Linked DNA regions of Synechococcus elongatus PCC 11801. The main gene of each other region encodes a partner of the protein of the gene in region 3 in a complex. Links are inferred from orthologs where the notes say so. Each region holds a gene or a part of one and is shown on either strand. Other genes may lie near its edges. The genes, in order: accC, accB and accD.

Region 1 (3,098 bases), 2.4 Mb from region 3 along the record:
GCAATTTAGCCGCCTTGGATCCGGGCAGAAGCCCCACCCGCGATCGCGTCGACTCCGCTTGGGCTTGCGCCGACACTTCCGCCATCAAGTCGCCAACGAGCTGGAATTTGTGGCGATCCTGCTCCGGTGCTTTTTCAATTACTTGCGGCGTCATCACTGCAAAGGCATCAGCCCAACCGGTCCAGCGGGCTTCCCATTCCGCGTAGATCAAGCAGCGGTAGCCCAAGCGGCGGGCAATCCAGAGGGCAAAAAACTGATCGCCGCCGAGAAAAATGACTAAGCCCTGCGATCGCCAATCCCAGTTATCCGCAGTTTTGCCCCAGAGCAAAAATGGCCAGAAATGCTCAACCGATTGAATGCGATCGAGTTCGGGATAACGGGCTGCCGCTGCCGCTTCCTGCCCGGTGCCGTTGCTGCAAGGTGCGAGGACGAGGGAGAGACGCAGGCGATCGCGATCGTTGCCCAACTGTTGTCGCAGAGCCTTGACCACTGGCCGCACCCAGGTCGCAACTTCCCCAGGGCCATTGGACAGAATCAGAATATCCATACGCATCCTCTTGGCCCCACCATCAAACCAAGAAAGCAGGCTAGCGTTTTGCTCTCCTGCTTTCCGGTTTTATGAGTGCGGATGGCGAGACTTGAACTCGCATGGCGTAAGCCACACGCCCCTCAAACGTGCGTGTCTACCAATTCCACCACATCCGCGTGGCTGCACTCGGTTAAAAGCGCTTAAGTACTATAACGAGCGATCGCCGGACTCGGCAAGAGGGGCCGACAGGCTGCATGATAGGATTCGGTTGCTCAAAACGGCGTTGCTGCCGTTCTGCTGCCGCTAGCAATTCCTGGCTGCCGCTGCTCCTATGCGTTTCAACAAGATCCTGATCGCCAATCGCGGCGAAATCGCCCTGCGTATTCTCCGCACTTGTGAAGAACTTGGGATCGGGACGATCGCCGTTCATTCCACTGTGGATCGCAACGCGCTCCATGTGCAGTTGGCGGATGAGGCGGTCTGTATTGGTGAAGCAGCGAGCAGCAAGAGCTATCTGAATATTCCCAACATCATTGCCGCAGCGCTGACGCGTAATGCCAGTGCCATTCATCCCGGCTATGGCTTCTTGGCAGAAAATGCTCGCTTTGCAGAAATCTGCGCCGACCATCACCTCACCTTTATTGGCCCCAGCCCCGACTCGATTCGGGCGATGGGCGATAAGTCCACGGCGAAGGAAACAATGCAGCGCGTCGGCGTGCCGACCATTCCTGGCAGCGATGGTCTGCTGACGGATGTAGAGGCAGCCGCCAAAGTGGCTGCTGAAATCGGCTACCCCGTCATGATCAAAGCGACGGCGGGCGGCGGCGGTCGTGGCATGCGCTTGGTGCGCGAAGCAACGGATCTGGAAAAGCTGTTCCTAGCTGCCCAAGGTGAAGCTGAAGCAGCCTTTGGTAATCCCGGTCTTTACCTTGAAAAGTTCATCGATCGCCCCCGACACGTCGAATTTCAAATTCTGGCGGATGCCTATGGGAACGTTGTCCACCTCGGCGAACGTGACTGTTCGATTCAGCGCCGCCACCAAAAATTACTAGAGGAAGCGCCTAGTCCGGCTCTATCGGCAGATCTGCGGCAGAAGATGGGCGATGCTGCCGTCAAAGTTGCTCAGGCGATTGGCTATATCGGTGCAGGCACTGTGGAGTTTCTGGTCGACGCGACTGGCAACTTCTACTTCATGGAGATGAATACTCGCATCCAAGTTGAGCATCCAGTTACGGAAATGGTGACGGGTCTGGACTTGATTGCTGAGCAGATTCGGATTGCTCAGGGAGAAGCGTTGCGATTCCGGCAAGCGGATATTCAACTGCGGGGTCATGCGATCGAATGCCGGATCAATGCGGAAGATCCCGAGTACAACTTCCGACCGAATCCTGGTCGAATCACCGGCTATTTGCCGCCCGGTGGCCCCGGTGTACGAGTCGATTCCCACGTCTACACGGACTACGAAATTCCGCCTTACTACGATTCGTTGATCGGCAAGCTGATCGTTTGGGGGTCCACGCGTGAGGAGGCGATCGCACGGATGCAGCGCGCTCTGCGGGAATGCGCCATCACCGGTTTGCCGACCACTCTAAGCTTCCACCAGTTGATGTTGCAGATGCCGGAGTTTCTACGCGGGGAACTCTATACCAACTTCGTTGAACAGGTGATGCTGCCACGGATCCTCAAGTCCTAGCGCTGCGATTGCCCGTCATATTCATTTCATCCGAGGAGAGGCCATGCTGCTGCGACGCTCTCGACTGCGCTGGCTACCCGGTCTGCGATCGCTGTTGCACTACCAGCCAGCTTGGCTACGGGGCGATCTACTCGCTGGTGTGACTGTGGCCGCCTATTTGATTCCCCAGTGCATGGCCTATGGGGAGCTTGCAGGGCTGTCACCGATCGTCGGCCTCTGGGCCATTTTGCTCCCGCTATTCCTCTACACCTTTTTAGGCTCCTCGCCTCAGCTCTCGGTGGGGCCAGAATCGTCCACAGCAATCATGACCGCAGTGGCGATCGCACCGATCGTGGCTCAGGGCGATGCTGCCTACCCGGCGATCGCGGCATTGATGGCTTTGTTGGTGGGCCTCGTCTTTCTGGTGGCCTACAGTCTGCGACTGGGCTTTCTAGCCGATTTACTCTCGAAGCCGATTCTGATTGGCTACATGACGGGCATTGGTCTGGTGATGATCACAGGCCAGCTGGCCAAGACGAGTGGGATTCCGATCACGTCACAGACACCCCTAGGGGAGATCCGAGAGTTTGTGACCGGACTGGCCAACCTACACTGGCCGACAGTCGGTGTGTCGCTATTGGTGCTGTTTTTTTTGGTCGTGATTCAGCGGCGCTTCCCCACCGCTCCGGGGCCTCTTTTGGCTGTGCTGTTGGCCACGCTGCTGGTTGCCAGCTTCCAGTTAGATAACCAAGGTGTCAAAGTCATTGGCACGATTCCGGCTGGCTTGCCGCGCTGGCAACTGCCGGAGTTTCGCTGGCAAGACTGGCCGACCTTAACTGCCTCAGCAATCGGGGTGGCATTGGTGGGCTACTCCGACAACATTTTGACGGCTCGAAC
Region 2 (2,906 bases), 1.5 Mb from region 3 along the record:
GTTTAGCACCTTCGACACATGCTTGAGGTTGCGCTCGATCGGTGCCCAACGCTTGGCGCGGAGGTTATCTGACAGCCCTTCAATATCTTTTTGGACTTCGCGGATATCAGGATTGTCGATCGGTAGTGCGTAGCGCAACAATGCCCGGCCATCCGTGATTGCGTTACCCGGCGGCAAGCCCGCGATCGCAGCAGGGGCGATGGCGATCGCCGGCAGGATTAAAGCGAAGCTCAGGGCGAATAGGCGGGGCAGCCAAGTCGCAGCGCGACGTCCCAAAGACAGCATGATAGAGCCAGCGAAAGCGTCCAATTCTCTCACTATGCCACAGGGCCTTGGGCCGCCCACGTCAGAAGCGATCGCCCTGAGCAGTAGAATGTGTTGCGTTCGTTCTCCGCTCTTTCACAGCCGCACGTCATGATCTCTAGCAACGACTTTCGAACCGGAACCACGATCGAAATTGACGGCGCTGTTTGGCGGGTGGTGGAATTCTTGCACGTTAAACCGGGTAAGGGATCGGCGTTTGTGCGGACCAAGCTGAAGAATGCCAAAACCGGCAACGTGGTTGAAAAAACCTTTCGTGCTGGCGAAACCGTCCCCCAAGCTGTTCTCGAAAAAAGTACGCTGCAGTACACCTACAAAGATGCCGATGACTTCGTGTTCATGGACATGGAGTCCTACGAAGAAGCCCGCTTGAATGCAGCCACGATTGGCGATCGCGTCAAATACCTGAAAGAGGGTATGGAAGCGACGGTAATCACTTGGAATAGCCAAGTGATTGAGGTCGAACTGCCCAACTCGGTGGTTTTGGAAGTCATTGAGACGGACCCCGGCGTCAAGGGCGACACGGCGACCGGTGGTACCAAACCGGCCAAAGTCGAGACCGGCGCTCAGGTGATGGTGCCTCTGTTCATCTCGGTGGGCGAGCGAATCAAAATCGACACTCGCAACGATTCCTACCTCGGTCGGGAATAGAGGCCAATCGCTGTTATCCGAACTGAGAAGGGAGAATCACTGTGCAACTGAACTTCAGCCAACTGCAAGAGCTGCTGACCGCGCTGAGTGACTCAGATATTGCTGAGTTTGATCTCAAGGGCGTGGACTTTGAGTTGCACGTGAAACGGGGCTCAACCGGTGATCCGATTGTGGTTGCAGCCCCGCCCGTACCCGTAGCAGTGGCGCCAACACCGGCTCCACTCCCAGCCCCTACTCCTGCTGCTGCACCGCCTGCTGGTCCTTTGGGAGGAGAGAAACTGCTGGAGATTACGGCGCCGATGGTCGGTACCTTCTATCGAGCGCCCGCGCCGGAAGAGCCGCCCTTTGTCAATGTTGGCGATCGCATTCAGGTCGGTCAAACCGTCTGCATTCTCGAAGCGATGAAGCTGATGAACGAACTGGAGTCAGAGGTGGCCGGTGAGGTCGTCGAGGTTCTGGTGCAGAATGGCGAACCCGTCGAATTCAATCAGCCCCTCTTCCGGTTGCGGCCGCTCTAAGCAGAGCTTTGGGCGTCAGCAATCGTCTCTTGCGAGGGTGGTGGTGGTATGACTTGGGCCCCTCGTCTGACTGGATGTTTGTTGCAGCGAAACTCTCTGCGGATAGGAGCGGAAAGTCTAGCTGAGAGCTTGCTAGGAGAGAGTTGTGAAGAAGCCTTCAATCAGCTGCAGTGCTAGATCAAGGCGATCGCTAGCATCAGCATCAATCCAGTGAATCGAGGGGTTAGCTCGAAACCAAGTGCGCTGTTGTTTTGCATACTGACGGGTCTGAAGAATAATTTGCTCTGGCAAGTCAGTCTCAGTGAGCTCTCCCCGCAGATAGGCGCAGACCTGCCGATAGCCCAAGGTATTGAGCAACGGTAGATCCCAGCCATAGCGATCCCCTAACTGCTTGACTTCTTCAATAAAGCCAGCGGTCAGCATTTGCATCGTCCGCTGCCGAATTCGCTCTTCTAGGTGATCGCTGTCTAAACCGATTTGCAGGATTGGGTAGATTGGCGGTTGTTCTTTCTGGAGATCCGTAAGGCGATCGCCACTGACGTAGAACACTTCCAAGGCCCGCAGCGTCCGCACGCGATCGTTGGCATGAATGCGCTCCGCTGCGACTGGATCAACCCGCTGCAGCAGCTCATGGCAAAGTGGTTGCCCGAGCCGTTGCAATTGCGATCGCAGCGTAGGTTGGGGCGCAATGCGTGGAAAACGTAAACCGTTGACGATTGCCTTGATGTAGAGTCCGGTTCCGCCGACCAGGAGTGGGATTTGACCTTGGGCTTGGAATTGTTGAATGAGCGGGACGGCTTGGTCTTGATAGTCCCCGACGGTAAAGCCCTGACGCGGATCACAGAGATCGATGAGATAGTGAGGCGCGAGCTGCTGTTCAGTCGCCGTGGGCTTGGCGGTGCCAATATCGAAGCCGCGATAAATCAAGCGGGAATCAGCGCTGAGAATCGGACTGCCTAACTGCTGGGCGATCGCGATCGCCAAACTCGATTTTCCTGTTGCTGTTGGGCCACAAAGGACAATCAAACCTGATTTCAAATGCGATTCCATCTCTACTGCGATCGCGCCTCCAGAGACACCCAGAAGCGTCTTTAAGGCTTTTGTGCTAGTATTTTGATACTTTTTGGGCTCAAACGCTCAATAAGGCCGGTTTTTCAGGGGCAGGGGCGCGGCATTCATGGCCAACGAGTACGGCGCGAGTCAGATTCAGGTTCTCGAAGGGCTCGAGCCGGTTCGCAAACGTCCCGGGATGTACATCGGCAGTACCGGGCCAAAAGGCTTGCATCACCTAGTGTACGAGGTGGTGGACAATGCCGTCGATGAAGCACTGGCAGGCTATTGCAACGCGATCGATGTACGCTTGCTAGAAGATGGTTCCTGCCAAGTGACCGATAACGGTCGAGGCATTCCAACGGA
Region 3 (2,946 bases):
GGCATTACTCACCTTCATCCGCCAACTGCTCGATCGCGGTCGGGAACCCCTCACTGTTCTGCAAAATCTGACCGCCTTTAGTCGTGATCTCTTGATCGCTCGTACCGCACCTCAACGCCGCGACTTAACCACAGTTACCGAGGCCACTTGGCAGGCGCTCTGCACCTTTGCCCAAGCCTGGAGTCCTGAGCGGATTCTGCAGCTGCAACAACACCTACGGCAGTCGGAACTGCAGATCAAAAACACAACTCAGCCGCGACTCTGGCTAGAAGTTGCTTTGCTCGGGTTGCTGCCCAGCGCCCAAGCAACGGTTGAACCTGTAGCCACAACCCCCGTTCGTCCTGTCAGTCTGCCGACTCCCGTCAGCCCGACTGTAGCGGCGAGTCCGGCCCCACCCACAGCACCCACTGCTGCCCCTGTTGCTCCGCCAGCAGTTGCCACGCCTGCTCCTGTAAGCCCGGCACCTGAGCCGATCGCAGCGCCGCAACCAGATCCGCTGGATTTAGAAGAGTTGTGGCAGCGCGTCTTGGCCAATATTGCCTCGCGGGGGATGCAAATGTTGTTGCGGCAGCAAGGGCGTTTGCTCCGCTGCCAAGCCGGTCAAGCCGTGATCAGCCTGCCGCCCCAATGGCTCTCGACCGTGCAGAGTAAGCGCAATCTGCTGGCCGAAGCATTTCAAACCGTTCTGGGCCAAGCGATCGCGGTGGAATTAGAATCCAGCAGCGGTGCAGCCCCCAACCCTGTGAGTCTGCCGGCCCCGCCCACGGTTCCAGTCGTCACCGAGTCGGTGCGATCGCCCATTGCACCTTCCCCCAGCCCTCGGCCAGCGCCACCCTCAGAACCGACTGCGATCGCAGAACCCTCGCATCAGCCGGCGATCGCCACGATCGCACCTCCGGCTCCAGCGCCTGGGCCAGTTGCACCGATTCAACAATCAAAACCAGTCGCGATCGCACCCCGTTCACCCCAACCAACTGAGATTGCTCCAGCTCCCAAGATTGAAACGCCGCCTGCTGCGCCTCGCCCCCTAGCGGATTGGGAACTTGATCCGGGGTTGAAAGCCGCCAAGAGTCTGGCGCAATTTTTTAATGGCGAAGTCGTCAGCGATCGCGAGTCCGACAGCGAGACTGTTGCTGACCCTGACGTAGACTTCTAGCCACACTGCGACGGGAGAGAGGCTGCTCACTACGGCGGTGCTAGAAGGAAGCAGCTGCAGGGCTCGACGACTCAAGGACTGGGATCTTCACTTCCAGCGATCGCGGTTGGTGCAGACGAATTAACTGCGCTAGGGTTTTCTTCATTTGGGTGCGCGGCACAATCACATCGACAAAGCCGTGTGCCTGCAAATATTCCGCCGTTTGGAAATCGTCAGGCAATTTCTCGCGCAGCGTCTGCTCAATCACCCGCCGCCCAGCAAAGCCAATCAGCGCCTTGGGTTCGGCAATGATCAGATCGCCCAGCATGGCGAAGCTGGCCGTGACGCCGCCAGTCGTGGGGTGAGTCAGAATCGGCAGATAGAGCAAGCCTGCTTCGCGGTGCCGTTCCAGTGCCCCTGAAATTTTGGCCATCTGCATCAGGCTGAGCATGCCTTCCTGCATGCGGGCACCGCCGGAAGCGCAGACGATGATCACGGGCGATCGCTGCTCAGTCCCTTTTTCGATCAGGCGGGTCAGTTTTTCGCCGACGACAGAACCCATGCTGCCGCCCATGAAGCGAAAGTCCATCACGCCCAAGGCCACAGGCTGACCTTCAATCAGTCCTAAGCCAGTCCGGACGGCATCACTCAACCCTGTTTTTGCTTGGGTTTCCCGCAGGCGATCGCTGTAGGACTTGCGATCGCGGAAGCCAAGCGGATCGGTGGGTGAAACTTCTTCATCTAAAAACTGCCAGGTGCCAGGGTCAATCAGCTGGCGAATGCGCTCATCGCTGTAGATGCGCATGTGATGGCCGCACTGCAAACAGACCATCAAATTGGCCTGCAGATCCTTGGTGTAGGTCAGGGCATCGCAGGCTTCACACTTAGTCCACAAACCATCCGCAATTTCCCGTTCCTGATAGTCGTGAACGACGGGTTCGGTCTTACGGCGATTGGCAAACCAGTCCAAGAGCGACATGGTCTGAACCCGACTCAACGGCCTTCTTATGGTAACTCACGCTACCAAGCGGAACGGCGTGTGAGAGGGTTAAGCAATCGCGCCAGCCCAGACTACATCAAGGGTCTCAGCAGGCTGAACGACTCACCCTAGCAGTAGTCCTAAATCCGTGGGGGCAGGCAACATGCCACCGCGACTGTCCAAAATCTGCACAAGGACGAGGTAGGCGATCGCCAGCAACAGCGAAATTGCACCCGTCACAATAGCCACGAGTTTGGAGCGATCCATAGGGGTTCGGCGACAGTTCGCCCCGATTGTACTGCCTGCAACCCGCCCGCCATGTTAGAGTCGATCGCTGTGCCAACAGCGACTGGGACTGAACGCTGGAAGAGTATGACTAAGTTCATCTTTGTGACCGGTGGCGTGGTTTCCAGCATCGGCAAGGGAATTGTGGCCGCCAGTTTGGGCCGACTGTTGAAGTCGCGGGGCTATTCGGTTTCGATTCTCAAGCTCGACCCTTATATCAACGTCGACCCCGGCACGATGAGCCCCTATCAGCATGGGGAAGTGTTCGTCACAGCCGATGGTGCCGAAACGGACCTCGACTTGGGGCACTACGAGCGCTTTACGGACACCCCGATGTCGCGCTTGAACAGTGTCACCACCGGCTCGATCTACCAAGCGGTGATCAACAAAGAGCGTCGGGGTGACTACAACGGCGGCACGGTGCAGGTCATTCCCCACGTCACTGCCGAAATTCGCGATCGCATTCACCGCGTTGCCCAAGATACCCATCCTGATGTAGTAATCACGGAAATTGGCGGCACGGTGGGCGACATTGAATCCCTGCCGT

The links.
Region 1: the proteins of accD (region 3) and accC are in contact, whole or in part, in a solved structure (PDB 8UXZ), measured with the Escherichia coli proteins. The link is inferred for Synechococcus elongatus PCC 11801 from one-to-one orthologs.
Region 2: the proteins of accD (region 3) and accB are in contact, whole or in part, in a solved structure (PDB 8UXZ), measured with the Escherichia coli proteins. The link is inferred for Synechococcus elongatus PCC 11801 from one-to-one orthologs.

Annotation. Positions count from the first base shown.
Region 1 is NZ_CP030139.2:2,683,617-2,686,714, reverse strand. The notes cover bases 99-3,041. They hold accC (acetyl-CoA carboxylase biotin carboxylase subunit), read left to right. Parts: upstream 99-860; coding sequence 861-2,222; downstream 2,223-3,041. Other genes in these bases: DOP62_RS13405 (solute carrier family 26 protein), read left to right, coding at 2,266-3,041; DOP62_RS13420 (lipid-A-disaccharide synthase), read right to left, coding at 99-547. Outside these bases: more of DOP62_RS13420, read right to left, coding at 1-98; more of DOP62_RS13405, read left to right, coding at 3,042-3,098. UniProt on the Escherichia coli protein: This protein is a component of the acetyl coenzyme A carboxylase complex; first, biotin carboxylase catalyzes the carboxylation of the carrier protein and then the transcarboxylase transfers the carboxyl group to form malonyl-CoA.
Region 2 is NZ_CP030139.2:1,762,738-1,765,643, reverse strand. What follows is about bases 1-2,751. They hold accB (acetyl-CoA carboxylase biotin carboxyl carrier protein), read left to right. Parts: upstream 1-1,013; coding sequence 1,014-1,490; downstream 1,491-2,751. Other genes in these bases: gyrB (DNA topoisomerase (ATP-hydrolyzing) subunit B), read left to right, coding at 2,668-2,751; miaA (tRNA (adenosine(37)-N6)-dimethylallyltransferase MiaA), read right to left, coding at 1,623-2,540; efp (elongation factor P), read left to right, coding at 415-972; psbQ (photosystem II protein PsbQ), read right to left, coding at 1-285. Outside these bases: more of gyrB, read left to right, coding at 2,752-2,906. UniProt on the Escherichia coli protein: This protein is a component of the acetyl coenzyme A carboxylase complex; first, biotin carboxylase catalyzes the carboxylation of the carrier protein and then the transcarboxylase transfers the carboxyl group to form malonyl-CoA.
Region 3 is NZ_CP030139.2:308,427-311,372, reverse strand. Bases 156-2,946 are described here. They hold accD (acetyl-CoA carboxylase, carboxyltransferase subunit beta), read right to left. Parts: upstream 2,115-2,946; coding sequence 1,197-2,114; downstream 156-1,196. Other genes in these bases: DOP62_RS01475 (CTP synthase), read left to right, coding at 2,487-2,946; DOP62_RS01480 (hypothetical protein), read right to left, coding at 2,238-2,381; DOP62_RS01490 (DNA polymerase III subunit gamma/tau), read left to right, coding at 156-1,156. Also shown: more of DOP62_RS01490, read left to right, coding at 1-155.